DNA from 2 places in the Mesorhizobium sp. WSM4841 genome. Region 1 is predicted to be linked to the other one. Evidence: predicted binding sites of a transcription regulator. Region 1 holds the regulator's gene; the other holds the start of a gene.

Region 1 (5,949 bases):
CCGATCGGCGTTTCGGCGGCGATCTATCTTGAGGAATTTGCCCCCAAGAACCGGCTGACGACGATCATCGAAGTGAATATCAACAATCTGGCGGCGGTGCCTTCGATCGTCTTCGGCCTGCTTGGACTTGCCGTATTCCTGAATTTCTTCGGCATGCCGCGCTCAGCCCCGGTGGTCGGCGGCATGGTGCTGGCGCTGATGACCCTGCCGATCATCATTATCGCCTCGCGCGCTTCGTTGCGCGCCGTGCCGCCGTCGATCCGCGAGGCGGCGCTCGGCATCGGAGCGTCCAAGGTCCAGACCGTATTCCATCACGTCCTGCCGCTGGCGATGCCGGGTATCATGACCGGCACCATCCTCGGAATGGCGCATGCGCTGGGCGAAACCGCGCCGTTGCTGATGATCGGCATGGTCGCCTTCATCGTCGACATTCCCGGCGGCTTCACCGATCCCGCGACGATCCTGCCGGTGCAGATATTCATGTGGGCGGATTTCCCGGAAGCTGGATTCCAGCAGAAGACTTCGGCGGCGATTTTGATTTTGCTGCTGTTTTTGGTCATCATGAACGCCATCGCGGTGATACTGCGCAGGCGCTTCGAGCGGCGCTGGTAAGGAGTAGAGGATATGAACATCATGACGGAAGCCGGCGTCGAACAGAAACTGAGCAGCGGAACCAATGCCCCTTCGATCAAGATGAAGGGCGAAAAGGTCTCTGTTCATTACGGCGAGAAGCGAGCTCTGTTCGATGTGGATATCGATGTCCGCGAGAACCAGGTGACGGCGTTGATCGGCCCATCGGGCTGTGGCAAGTCAACATTCTTGCGGTGCCTGAACCGAATGAACGACACGATCGATATCGCGCGGGTGAGCGGCAAGATCACGCTCGACGGTGAGGATGTCTACGACCCGAAAATCGATGTCGTCGAGCTGCGAGCTCGCGTCGGCATGGTGTTCCAGAAGCCGAACCCGTTTCCGAAGTCGATCTATGAAAACGTCGCCTACGGTCCGCGCATTCACGGCCTGGCCAGGAGCAAGGCCGAGTTGGACGGCATCGTTGAATCGAGCCTGAAGAAGGCCGGCCTGTTCAACGAGGTCAAGGATCGCCTGCTCGAGTCGGGCACCGGTCTCTCCGGCGGACAGCAGCAGCGCCTGTGCATCGCGCGCGCCATCGCCGTATCGCCGGAAGTGATCCTGATGGACGAGCCCTGTTCGGCGCTCGATCCGATCGCCACCGCCCGCGTCGAGGAACTGATTGACGAACTGCGCCAGAACTACACGATCGTCATCGTCACCCATTCGATGCAGCAGGCAGCGCGCGTGTCGCAACGCACGGCGATGTTCCATCTCGGCTATCTGGTCGAGGAGGGCGCGACCGACAAGATGTTCACCAACCCCGACGACAAGCGCACCCAGGACTACATCACCGGCCGATTCGGCTGAGCGGTCCGGCGGCGAATTTCGAACACGAGGACAGTATCATGGGTGAACACACCGTCGCATCCTTCGACGAGGAACTGGAGCACATCGACAGGCTGATCCGCGATATGGACGAGCTCGCCGCCGCGATGGTCGCAGCCTCGATCCGCGCATTGCTTGCATCAGACAATGCGATGGCGCAGCGCGTCGTCTCGGACGACGCCATCATGGATGCGCGGCAGCGCGAACTCGACGATAGTGCGATCACGCTGATCGCCAAGCGGCAGCCGATGGCGCAAGATCTGCGCGCCGTGGTTGGCGCAATCCGCATGGCCGGCGATCTCGAGCGCATCGGCGACCTGGCCAAGAACATAGCCAAGCGGGTCAGCGCAGTCGGGCAGAGCGCCACGCCGCGTAATCTCTCGCACGGTATCGACGCGATGGCGGATCTCGTTCTTGTGCAGCTCCGCGGCGTGGTCGAGCACTATGTGTCGCGCAACGCCGGCGCGTTGAAAGAACTGCGCGCCGCCGACGAGAAGATCGACGTGAAATACACGGCGGTTTTTCGCGAACTCCTGACCTACATGATGGAGGATCCGCGCAACATCACCGCTTGCACGCATCTTCTGTTCTGCGCCAAGAATCTCGAGCGTATCGGCGATCACGTCACCAACATCGCCGAAAACGCCTACTATGTCGTGACCGGGCAGCAATTGCCGGCGGATCGCCCGAAGCTCGACGAAACGACGATGTCGGCGCCGGCGACATGACGGGGGTGACCGGTCGATGATCGCGCCACGCATTATGGTGGTGGAGGACGAAGAGCCGCTGGGCGTCCTCCTCCGCTACAATCTGGAATCCGAAGGCTATCAGGTCGAGGTGGTGACGCGCGGCGACGAGGCCGAAATCCGGCTGCAGGAAAACGTGCCCGATCTTCTGGTGCTCGACTGGATGGTGCCGGCGGTTTCCGGCATCGAGCTTTGCCGACGCCTTCGGATGCGCCCCGAAACCGAGCGGCTGCCGATCATCATGCTGACCGCACGCGGCGAGGAGAGCGACCGGGTGCGCGGCCTCTCGACAGGGGCCGACGACTACCTGGTCAAGCCGTTCTCGACACCGGAATTCATGGCCAGGATCAAGGCGCTGCTGCGCCGCGCCAAGCCCGAAGTGCTGTCCAGCGTGCTGAAGGTCGGCGACATCATGCTCGATCGCGAATCGCACAGGGTCTATCGCAAGAAGAGCGAGATCCGGCTCGGGCCGACCGAATTCCGGCTGCTCGAATTCATGATGCGGCACCCAGGTCGGGTCTTCTCGCGCAGCCAGTTGCTCGATAATGTCTGGGGCGAGACGATCTACATCGACGAGCGCACGGTGGACGTCCATGTCGGCCGGTTGCGCAAGGCGGTCAACAATGGTCGCATGCCCGATGTCATCCGCACCATCCGCGGTGCGGGCTATGCGATCAGGGAAGACTAGCTGATATTCAGGTGATGCCGGCCTGCGACCGGCGATTTCCTGCGCTTCCGGTACGTACCCAAAAGTACGCTCCGTTCCGGTTCTCGGAACTCGCCCAGTCTGGTCGCTTCGCGCCCGTCTTCGACTCCGGCGCGGCCTGACCTGAATCTCAACACATCCCCAAGTCGCATTCCGCCTTTGTTCCTTGCCTTCGGACTCACGCCACGTCCTTCCTGATCGTGCCGGACTTCCCTTGCGCGCCCGGCGCGAAAATCTCCTGGTCGACGAAGCTCAGCGCTCGCAAGGCGCAGCCTTCGCGGATCAGCGGCAGCTCGTTCGTCTCGGTGTCGAAGGAAATCGAACCCGAATGCTGGCCGCCGGCGGTCTGGGCGATGGCCTCGCGCAGGGCCGGCTCGATCAGGTCGAAGGCGGCAGCGCTGGCGCCGACCATGGCGACCGGCGCCGGATCGATCAGCGCGAACAGGCTGCCAAGCCCGAAGCCGAGCGCTTCGCCGGCCTTGCGGTAGGCTTCGCGCTCCGGTCCGTCCGTCTGGCGCGCCCGGGCCGCCAGTGCCCGCATCTCGGCGTCGCTGACATCGGCGACCGGCTCTGCGTTCTCGCTCAATTGCCTTGCGTTGCGCCAGATGGCGTAGTTGCCGGCATAGGCCTCGACGCAGCCGCGCCGCCCGCAGCGGCAAAGCGCGCCGCCCGGCCGATGAATCATGTGGCCGAATTCGCCGCCCGAGGAATGGGTGCCGGTGAACAGTTCGCCCTTCAGCACCAGCCCCATACCGATGCCGTGCGAGAGCAGGATGGCGATGAAATCGTCGCGGTAGCGATCCGGGTCGCGCCAGCGCAGCGCCACGGCCATCATGTTGCAGTCGTTCTCCATGATGGCCGGGATGCCGAACTCGCGTTCCAGAATGTCGGCGAAGGCGATGTTCGTCTGCGGCGTGATCGGCGACCACAACATGGCGCGCGCATGCGAATCGGTGATGCCCTGGATCGCCAGCGCGATGCGGGCGACGCTTTGGACGTCGAGGTCGGGGTCTTCGATCCGGCGCCGCACGATGGCGACACATTCGTCGATCAGCTCGTCGCGCGACATGGTCAGCGTGTCCAGCCGGCGCTGTTCCTCGGCGACCACCTGTCCGGCATAATCGATGACAGCGACCGACAGGAAATTCAGCGACAACACGACCGCCAATACGGCAGCGGCTTCCGGATTGAGGCTGAGGCCGACCTGCGGTCGGCCGCGTTTCATCGAAACGGTCTCGCTCGCCTTGCTCTCGGTCAGGATGCCTTCCTGGATCAGGTCTGAAGAGATCGCCGATATGGTCGAATGACTGAGGCCGGTGGTTGCGGCGATCTCGGTCCGCGACGGCTGGCCGGCCCGGCGTACCGCAGAAATCACCATCGCCCGGTTACGCCGGCGCAAATCGTCATGACGGATTCCAACCGACATTCTTTTGCTTCCTCCCTATTGCCGCGGCCGCTCATGAATCGGAAGCCGTCGGTAATGTCCGACAAATAGTGGCAGAAGCAGCAGGCCCTGTCATTATTTATTCCGAGTCTCGAAATAAGTCGGCAGGGACATCAAAATCCATCGGAATTGATGTTGACAGCGCTTCGCGGTTGGACCAGTATTTTTTCGAGGCTCGAAAAAATAGGGGGCCTTTGTGCCGGCCTTCGGGCCAGTTGGTCGCGCCGTACGCGGCGCAGGGAGGATATCATGAAGAGATTCGCAGCCGCCATTCTGGCGGGGGTCGCCATGTCGCTGACGCTCGCGTCGGTCGCACAGGCCAAGGACAAGGTCATTGGCGTTTCGTGGTCGAATTTCCAGGAAGAGCGTTGGAAGACCGACGAAGCCGCCATGAAGTCGGCGATCGAGGCCGCCGGCGACAAGTATATTTCCGCCGATGCACAGTCCAATCCCGGCAAGCAGCTGACCGATGTCGAGAGCCTGATCTCGCAGGGCGCCAACGCGCTGATCATCCTTGCGCAGGATGCCTCGGCCATCGGGCCGGCGGTGCAGAAGGCGCTGGACGAAGGCATTCCGGTCGTCGGCTATGACCGGCTGATCGAGAACAAGGACGTGTTCTATCTGACCTTCGACAACCAGGAAGTCGGCCGCATGCAGGCCCGCGAAGTGTTCAAGGTGGCGCCGGAAGGCAATTACGTCTTCATCAAGGGCTCGGGCGCCGATCCGAATGCCGATTTTCTGTTCGCCGGCTCCATGGAAGTGCTCAAGGACGCGATCGACAGCGGCAAGATCAAGAATGTCGGCGAGGCCTATACGGACGGCTGGCTTCCCGCCAACGCTCAGAAGAACATGGAACAGTTCCTGACCGCCAACGACAACAAGGTCGATGCCGTGGTTGCTGCCAATGACGGCACCGCTGGTGGCGTCGTCGCGGCGCTGACGGCGCAAGGCTTGGCCGGATCCGTCCCGGTGTCGGGCCAGGACGGCGACCATGCCGCGCTGAACCGTATCGCGCTCGGCACGCAGACCGTATCAGTATGGAAAGACGCGCGCGAGCTCGGCAAGAACGCTGCCGAGATCGCCTCGCAGCTGGCCGACGGCAAGCAGATGACAGACATTGCGGGCGTCAAGGACTTCGCCACGCCGGGCGGCAATGTCGTCCAGTCGCTGTTCCTGACGCCGATTGCCATCACCAAGGACAATCTCAACGTCGTCATCGACGCCGGCTGGATCAAGAAGGAAGAGGTCTGCGCCGGCGTGGCAGCGGGCACCGTCCCGGTCTGCAACTGATCCGGCCTTCGCAAGAAGCCTGAAACGCCGCGGCTTCACGCCGCGGCGTTTTTTCAGAAAGAATTGTTTTTCCGCTTCTCGCGGCTAACTTCCAAGCTGCTTCCGGCATCCGCGGCAGACGGCAACCCGGTGGGAGGACATCATGACCGACACGACTTCCAACACGCCGGCCGCCGATACAGCTGCCGATCGGGCGCGTGAATCCGAGCTCAGCTCCGTTGGCCGCTTCCTCAAGGCAACCGAGCTCGATATACGCATGCTCGGCATGGTCGGCGCGCTGCTGGTCATCTGGGTTGGAATCCACA
Region 2 (5,949 bases), on a different contig from region 1:
GGCTTCGAAACTCTTCCAGCAGACGAATGGTTCCCCCATCGCAGCATCTTGGCAAGCAAAGCCGGCGCTTACAGTAAAATTTGAATTAATATCGAAAGGTCTTCATGGTGCGTCGTCGAAGCGCGAGCGGCCGCTCCAGTATCGCTTGCCCCTTGATTTTTGGCCGCCAAACCTCGATATCGGGCACAAAATCCACATCATTCGAAAAGACGGGAAACGGCGATGAGCGACCAGGCAAAAGACGAACGCGCGCCCGAGGATATCGAAGCGGCTGAGGCCGCCGCCGAGCGCTCGGAAGGCAGCGTCGACGGCGACTATGAGGCGCTTGTGCGGCTGTTGAAGGAAAACGACGAGCTGAAGGACCGCGCACTCCGTGTCGCGGCCGAGATGGAGAATCTGCGCCGCCGTACCGCCCGTGACGTGCACGACGCGCGTGCCTATGCGGTTGCCAATTTCGCCCGTGACATGCTGTCGGTATCGGACAATCTGCGCCGCGCGCTGGATGCGATCCCGGCTGAAACCAAGGCGTCGGGCGATGCCGGCTTCAAGGCGCTGATCGAGGGCGTCGAGATCACCGAGCGCGCCATGCTATCGGCGCTGGAGCGGCACGGGGTGAAGAAGCTCGAGCCGGAAGGCGAGAAATTCGACCCGAATTTCCACCAGGCGATGTTCGAGGTGCCCAATCCGGAGGTGCCGGCCAACACCGTGGTCCAGGTCGTGCAGCCAGGCTATTCGATCGGCGAGCGGGTGTTGCGGCCGGCCATGGTCGGCGTTGCCAAAGGCGGTCCCAAGCATGTGGCTGGTGAAGCGCCGGTCGAGCCAGGGCCGGTGAATGAGCAAGCTGAGAAGGATGCGTAAGTTAGGGGAGTAGGGGGAATAGGGCAGTACGGGAGTAGGGAAGAGAAGGATGCGTAAGTTAGGGGAGTAGGGAAGAGAAGGATGCGTAAGTTAGGGGAGTAGGGGGAATAGGGCAGTACGGGAGTAGGGAATAACGCCACCTACGATAAAGTAGAGCAATTGCCTACTCCGGCCGTTGGCCTGCTCCCCCTACTCCCCTACTGCCTTATTCCCCTACTGCCCTACTCAGGCGGCGAAACGCTGGGCTTCCCCGCCATAATAATTGACGTAGCGGGCACCGATCTCCTGGACCGGCATCACCACGAACACGTCGACCGTCGAGAATTCGCGGTCAATGACGCAGCCGTCGCCGATGCGCGCGCCGACGCGCAGATAGCCCTTGACCAGCGGCGGCATCGCCGCGATCGCGGCCTTGGCATTGACCGCCTCGATCGGCATCAAATCCATGGAACAGTAGCGCCCGGCGACCGCACGCACGTCCCAGGCCGAATTCGTCCGGCAGTGATGGGCGAGATAGGTCAGCGCTTCGGCGTGCGCCGCCGGCACGGTGCCGTGGAACGAAGCGCAACCGGTCATCACGCCGATCCCGTAATGGTTGATATAGGCCCAAATACCTTGCCAGAGCGCCTCAATGGTGCGCTTCGAGCGGTATTCCGGCAAGACGCAGGAGCGGCCGAGCTCGAGGAAACGCTGGCCGGGATGGCGGGCGATAAGATTGGTCAGTTCGAATTCGCCCTCGGAATAGAAGCCGCCGGCCGCTGCCGCGATTTCCTGCCGCAGCAGGCGGTAGGTACCGACAATGCGGCGATGCTCGGGACCGGACAGCGAGGTGTCGAAGACGAGCAAATGATCACAAAGCGGATCGAAATGGTCGGCGTCGCGGCGGTCCTGCACCTGGAACAGGTTCTTCCTGGCACCAAGCTCGTCATAGAACACCCGGTAGCGCACTTCCTGCGCGGCGGCGATCTCGGCCTCGTTGCGGGCGAGCCGCACTTCGAGATTGCCGATTCGGCCGAGCGCTTCGCCTTTTATGACGGCATCGACGTTCCGCCCGGTGAGCAAAGCACCACTGGCGTTCGGCCGAGCGTCACGTTCCGGCATAACTGTATGCACGAGTGATTCTCCTTCGAGCCATCCCTCTTGGCACGGGGATACGGTGTAGGTGCAACAGGATTGTGACAGTACCGTGATACGGTGCTACGGGCAATACTTCGTCGGCTGGGTAATCCTTCAACCGGCTATGTTACGCAGGGAAGCCAGGAAGGACAGCCGGCGGATCAGGCGGCCACCTGGCCCTCGATCGCATGGACAAGCGCGTCGGGGTCGAGCGGCTTGGTGACGAAGCCGCTGGCGCCATGGGCAAGCACCGCGTGGCGCGTCGTTTCCTGGCTGTCCGCCGAAAGCACCATGATTGGAACCGGCGGCACGGCGGTTTCCTCCTCGTGCCGGCGGATGGCGGCGATGGCGTCCAGCCCGTCCATGACAGGCATGTGCAGGTCCATCAGCACCACGTCGAAGCGGTGCTTGTGACCGGTCCCAGTGACGGCCTCGACGGCGGCCTTGCCGTTGCCGACCACTTTCACGCGATGCCCGGCCTTCAGCAGAGTGGCACGAGCAAGCATGGCGTTGATGTCGTTATCCTCGGCGATCAGCACGGACAGCCCCTGCCTGCGGCCGCCAATGGCACGGACGGATGGTGCGCCGGGCTTTTCCAGCTGTGGCTGGGTGAGGGCGGGCACGCTGCTGGTCAAAAGCACGCGCAGCAACGTCTCGCCGCGCACCGGCCTTGCCAGGAAGGTGGCGTAGCCGCTGGCGCGGAACTCGCCCAGCATGCCGCGGTCGGTAGGCGCGATCAGCGTGATCGCCTCGCAATCGGCAAAGCCGCTCTGGCGAAGGCGTTTGAGCAACCTGCCGTCGCCCTCCTCCATGACCGCATCGACCAGAAGCACGTCGCAGCCTTCTGCGAAGGACGCTGCCTGGGAGGCGGTCGCGGCCAGATCGACCATGCCGCCATTGGCACGGATGGTGCGGGCGATGGCGTCGGCCTCGATGGCGTTCTTCGACAGGATCACCGCGCGCCGTCCTGACAGCGCATTCAGGCGGGTCTGCGGCGGCTCGGTGGCCGATATTGCAGGGATTTCGAAGACGAACTCGGAGCCTTGGCTGAGCCGGCTCGATACCGAAATCGTGCCGCCCATGGCGATCACGAGGCGCCTGGAGATGGCAAGACCGAGCCCGGCGCCGCCATGCGCGCGGGTCGACGTGCCATCAGCCTGTTCGAATTCCTCGAAGATGCGCTCCATGTCGTCCTCGTGCAGGCCGGGACCGGTGTCGGCGACGGTGAAGCATATGCGGTCGGTGGTTTCGGTGCGGGTACGAGCGATGCTCACCAAAACGCCGCCGCTGTCGGTGAACTTGATCGCGTTGCCGATCAGGTTGAGCAGCACCTGCCGGACCCTTCCCGGATCGGCTGATATCATCTGCGGCACGTCGGGTTCGACATGGCAGCCAAGGCCGATATTCTTGGCGAAGGCCCGCGCAGCCAAGAGTTCGACGACGTTGTCGGCGATCTCGCGCACCGACATTGGCTGCGGTTCGGGATCGAAGCGGCCGGCCTCGATCTTCGAATAGTCGAGCAGATCCTCGATCAGCGCCAGCAGTGCGCTGGCCGAGGTCGAGACGGCGCCGACATAGGTCCGTTGTTCGGGCGAGAGATTGGTGTCCGCCAGCAGCCTGGCCATGCCGATGATGCCGTTCATCGGCGTGCGGATCTCGTGGCTGACGGTGGCGAGGAAGCGCGATTTGGCCTGGCTTGCATATTCGGCTCGCTCACGGGCGGTGATCAGCGACGATTCGGCGTGCTTACGGGCGGTGATGTCGCGGGCGATGGCGCGATGCGAGGCGCCGCCGTTCTCCTTGTCGCGCACGGACAGTTCGATCCATGAGAACCAGCGCGGGCCAGCCGGCGTGCGAATGGCGACGTCGGTGGAACTCAGGCATTCGTGGTCGGAAAAAGCGGCATCGGGAACGATGCCGACGTCGATGCCGAGTTCGGCAAGGGTCCTGCCGGCAAGTTCGCGCTGATCGGCTCCGACAAGATCGGCGAAAACCTTGTTGGCATAGACGATGTGGCCGTCACGGTCGCGGTGGACGACGAGATCGCCAAGCGCGTCGATCAGCCCGCGAAAGCGTTCCTCGCTCTCCTGCATCTCCCACATGCGGTCGGCCAGGGTCTCGACCTCGGCGCGGCTGCGAGCTGCGGTCTCGCCAAGGAGGGCAACCGTACGACGCTCCTTGCGCCTGGCACGCAGATGCACGGCGAGACCGGCCATGCCAGTCGCCAAAAGGCCGAAAGTGATGAAGACCGGCGCTCCGGTCAGATGCGACAGACCTGCCAGCACGACTATGGCGACGAGCGTCAGGAACGGCAGGCCTTCGCGATTGGCGGCGGGCAGCTCGGGCGCCAGTGGCGGCGCTGCGATATGCTGCCGTCTTGGCGCCTCCGGGCCGATCTCGTCGACGCTTTCGGCGCTCTCCGTTTCTCTGATGCCGGATTCAGTGACCATGCGGAAACCCTTGCCAGACAGAGATTATGGAAAATTGCGGCCGATCGTTCGAATTTTATCGGTCGCGCGGTTTTTTTGCCTTCCTTTCGCGCAAAACGGCAGACGACAGAACTCACATATCCACCACCACGCGGCCACGGATCTTGCCCTCGACGATGTCGTGCGCGGCGTCGATGATGCCGTCAAAGCCGATGGTCGTGGATAGGCTGGCGAGCTTCTGGAGATCGAGGTCCGTGCCGATGCGGCGCCACGCCTCCAGGCGGACCGCTTTTGGCGCCATCACCGAATCGATGCCGAGCAGACAAACGCCGCGCAGGATGAACGGGGCGACGCTCGCCGGCAGATCCATGCCGCCTGCCAGGCCGCAGGCGGCGACGGCGCCGCCATAGGAGGTCATCGAAAGGACGTTGGCCAGCGTGTGACTGCCGACCGCATCGACGCCGCCGGCCCAGCGTTCCTTGGCGAGCGGCTTTGCAGGCTGGGCAAGCTCGTCGCGCGAAATCACTTCCGCAGCACCCAGGTCGATCAGATAGGGGCTTTCAGCGCTGCGGCCGGTCGAGGCGATGACATGATAGCCGAGGCTGGACAGGATCGAGACCGCGACCGAGCCGACGCCGCCGGCCGCGCCCGTCACCACCACCGGGCCGCGATCGGGCACGATGCCGTGCCGTTCCAGCGCGATGACGCAAAGCATGGCGGTGTAGCCGGCGGTGCCGATCGCCATGGCATCATGCGGGCTCATGCCCTGAGGCAGCTGCACCAGCCAGTCGCCGTTGACACGGGCACGCTCGGCATAGGCGCCAAAATGCGTCTCGCCGACGCCCCAGCCGTTCAATATGACCTTGTCCCCCTTGCGCCAGTCGGCATGGGAAGACGAGACGACGGTGCCGGCGAAGTCAATGCCCGGCACCAGCGGCCAGCGGCGGATCACCGGCGCCATGCCTGATATGGCGAGGCCGTCCTTGTAGTTCACCGTCGTCGCCTCGACGGCGACGGTGACATCGCCTTCCATCAGGTCGGCCTCGGTGAGGTCAGTCACCGCGACCGACTGTTTCTTCTCGGCGTCGCGCGAAACGAGGATGGCTTTGAAGGTTTCGGACATGTCTTCTTCTCCTCGGGCTTCTCGAATGGCCACTGTATGGCGGCAGAAGGCCAGGTCAATCGCTTGAGGGCTTGGCCTCGCGCCGCCAACCGATGAGTTCGTCGAAGACGACCACCACCGCGCCGACCGCGATGAAGGCGTCGGCGAGGTTGAAGATAGCAAAGGACCATACCGGGGTGTGGAACAGGATGTAGTCGATCACGTGACCATAGGTAACGCGGTCGAACAGATTGCCGAGCGCGCCGCCGACGATAAGCGCAAAGCCGATGCGGGTAAGCACGTGGCCGGGCGGGGTGCGGGCCGCGAGATAGAGCACGAAAGCGACGACGAAAGCGGCGATGACCACCAGGCCGGTGTCGCCGAAGGACGAAAACATCGAGAAGGCGATGCCGGTGTTGTAGGTGCGATACAGCGCCAGGAACG

The links. The regulator PhoB, encoded in region 1, activates phosphate uptake and scavenging genes when phosphate is short. The targets are predictions, from matches to a motif close to TGTCATNNANCTGTCAT.
Region 2: a site for PhoB is predicted at 2,023-2,039, ahead of olsB (l-ornithine N(alpha)-acyltransferase). Genes of this name have one in related genera too.

Annotation. Positions count from the first base shown of each region.
Region 1 is NZ_JBVVQC010000009.1:90,497-96,445, reverse strand. It holds gene pstA (phosphate ABC transporter permease PstA) at 1-612, shown strand, start outside; gene pstB (phosphate ABC transporter ATP-binding protein PstB) at 625-1,440, shown strand; gene phoU (phosphate signaling complex protein PhoU) at 1,479-2,186, shown strand; gene phoB (phosphate regulon transcriptional regulator PhoB) at 2,203-2,892, shown strand; gene AC0L14_RS13370 (ROK family protein) at 3,089-4,336, opposite strand; gene xylF (D-xylose ABC transporter substrate-binding protein) at 4,604-5,644, shown strand; gene AC0L14_RS13360 (sugar ABC transporter permease) at 5,787-5,949, shown strand, end outside.
Region 2 is NZ_JBVVQC010000014.1:150,174-156,122, forward strand. It holds gene grpE (nucleotide exchange factor GrpE) at 223-858, shown strand; gene olsB (l-ornithine N(alpha)-acyltransferase) at 1,084-1,959, opposite strand; gene AC0L14_RS18605 (hybrid sensor histidine kinase/response regulator) at 2,136-4,424, opposite strand; gene acuI (acrylyl-CoA reductase (NADPH)) at 4,537-5,526, opposite strand; gene lspA (signal peptidase II) at 5,582-5,949, opposite strand, start outside.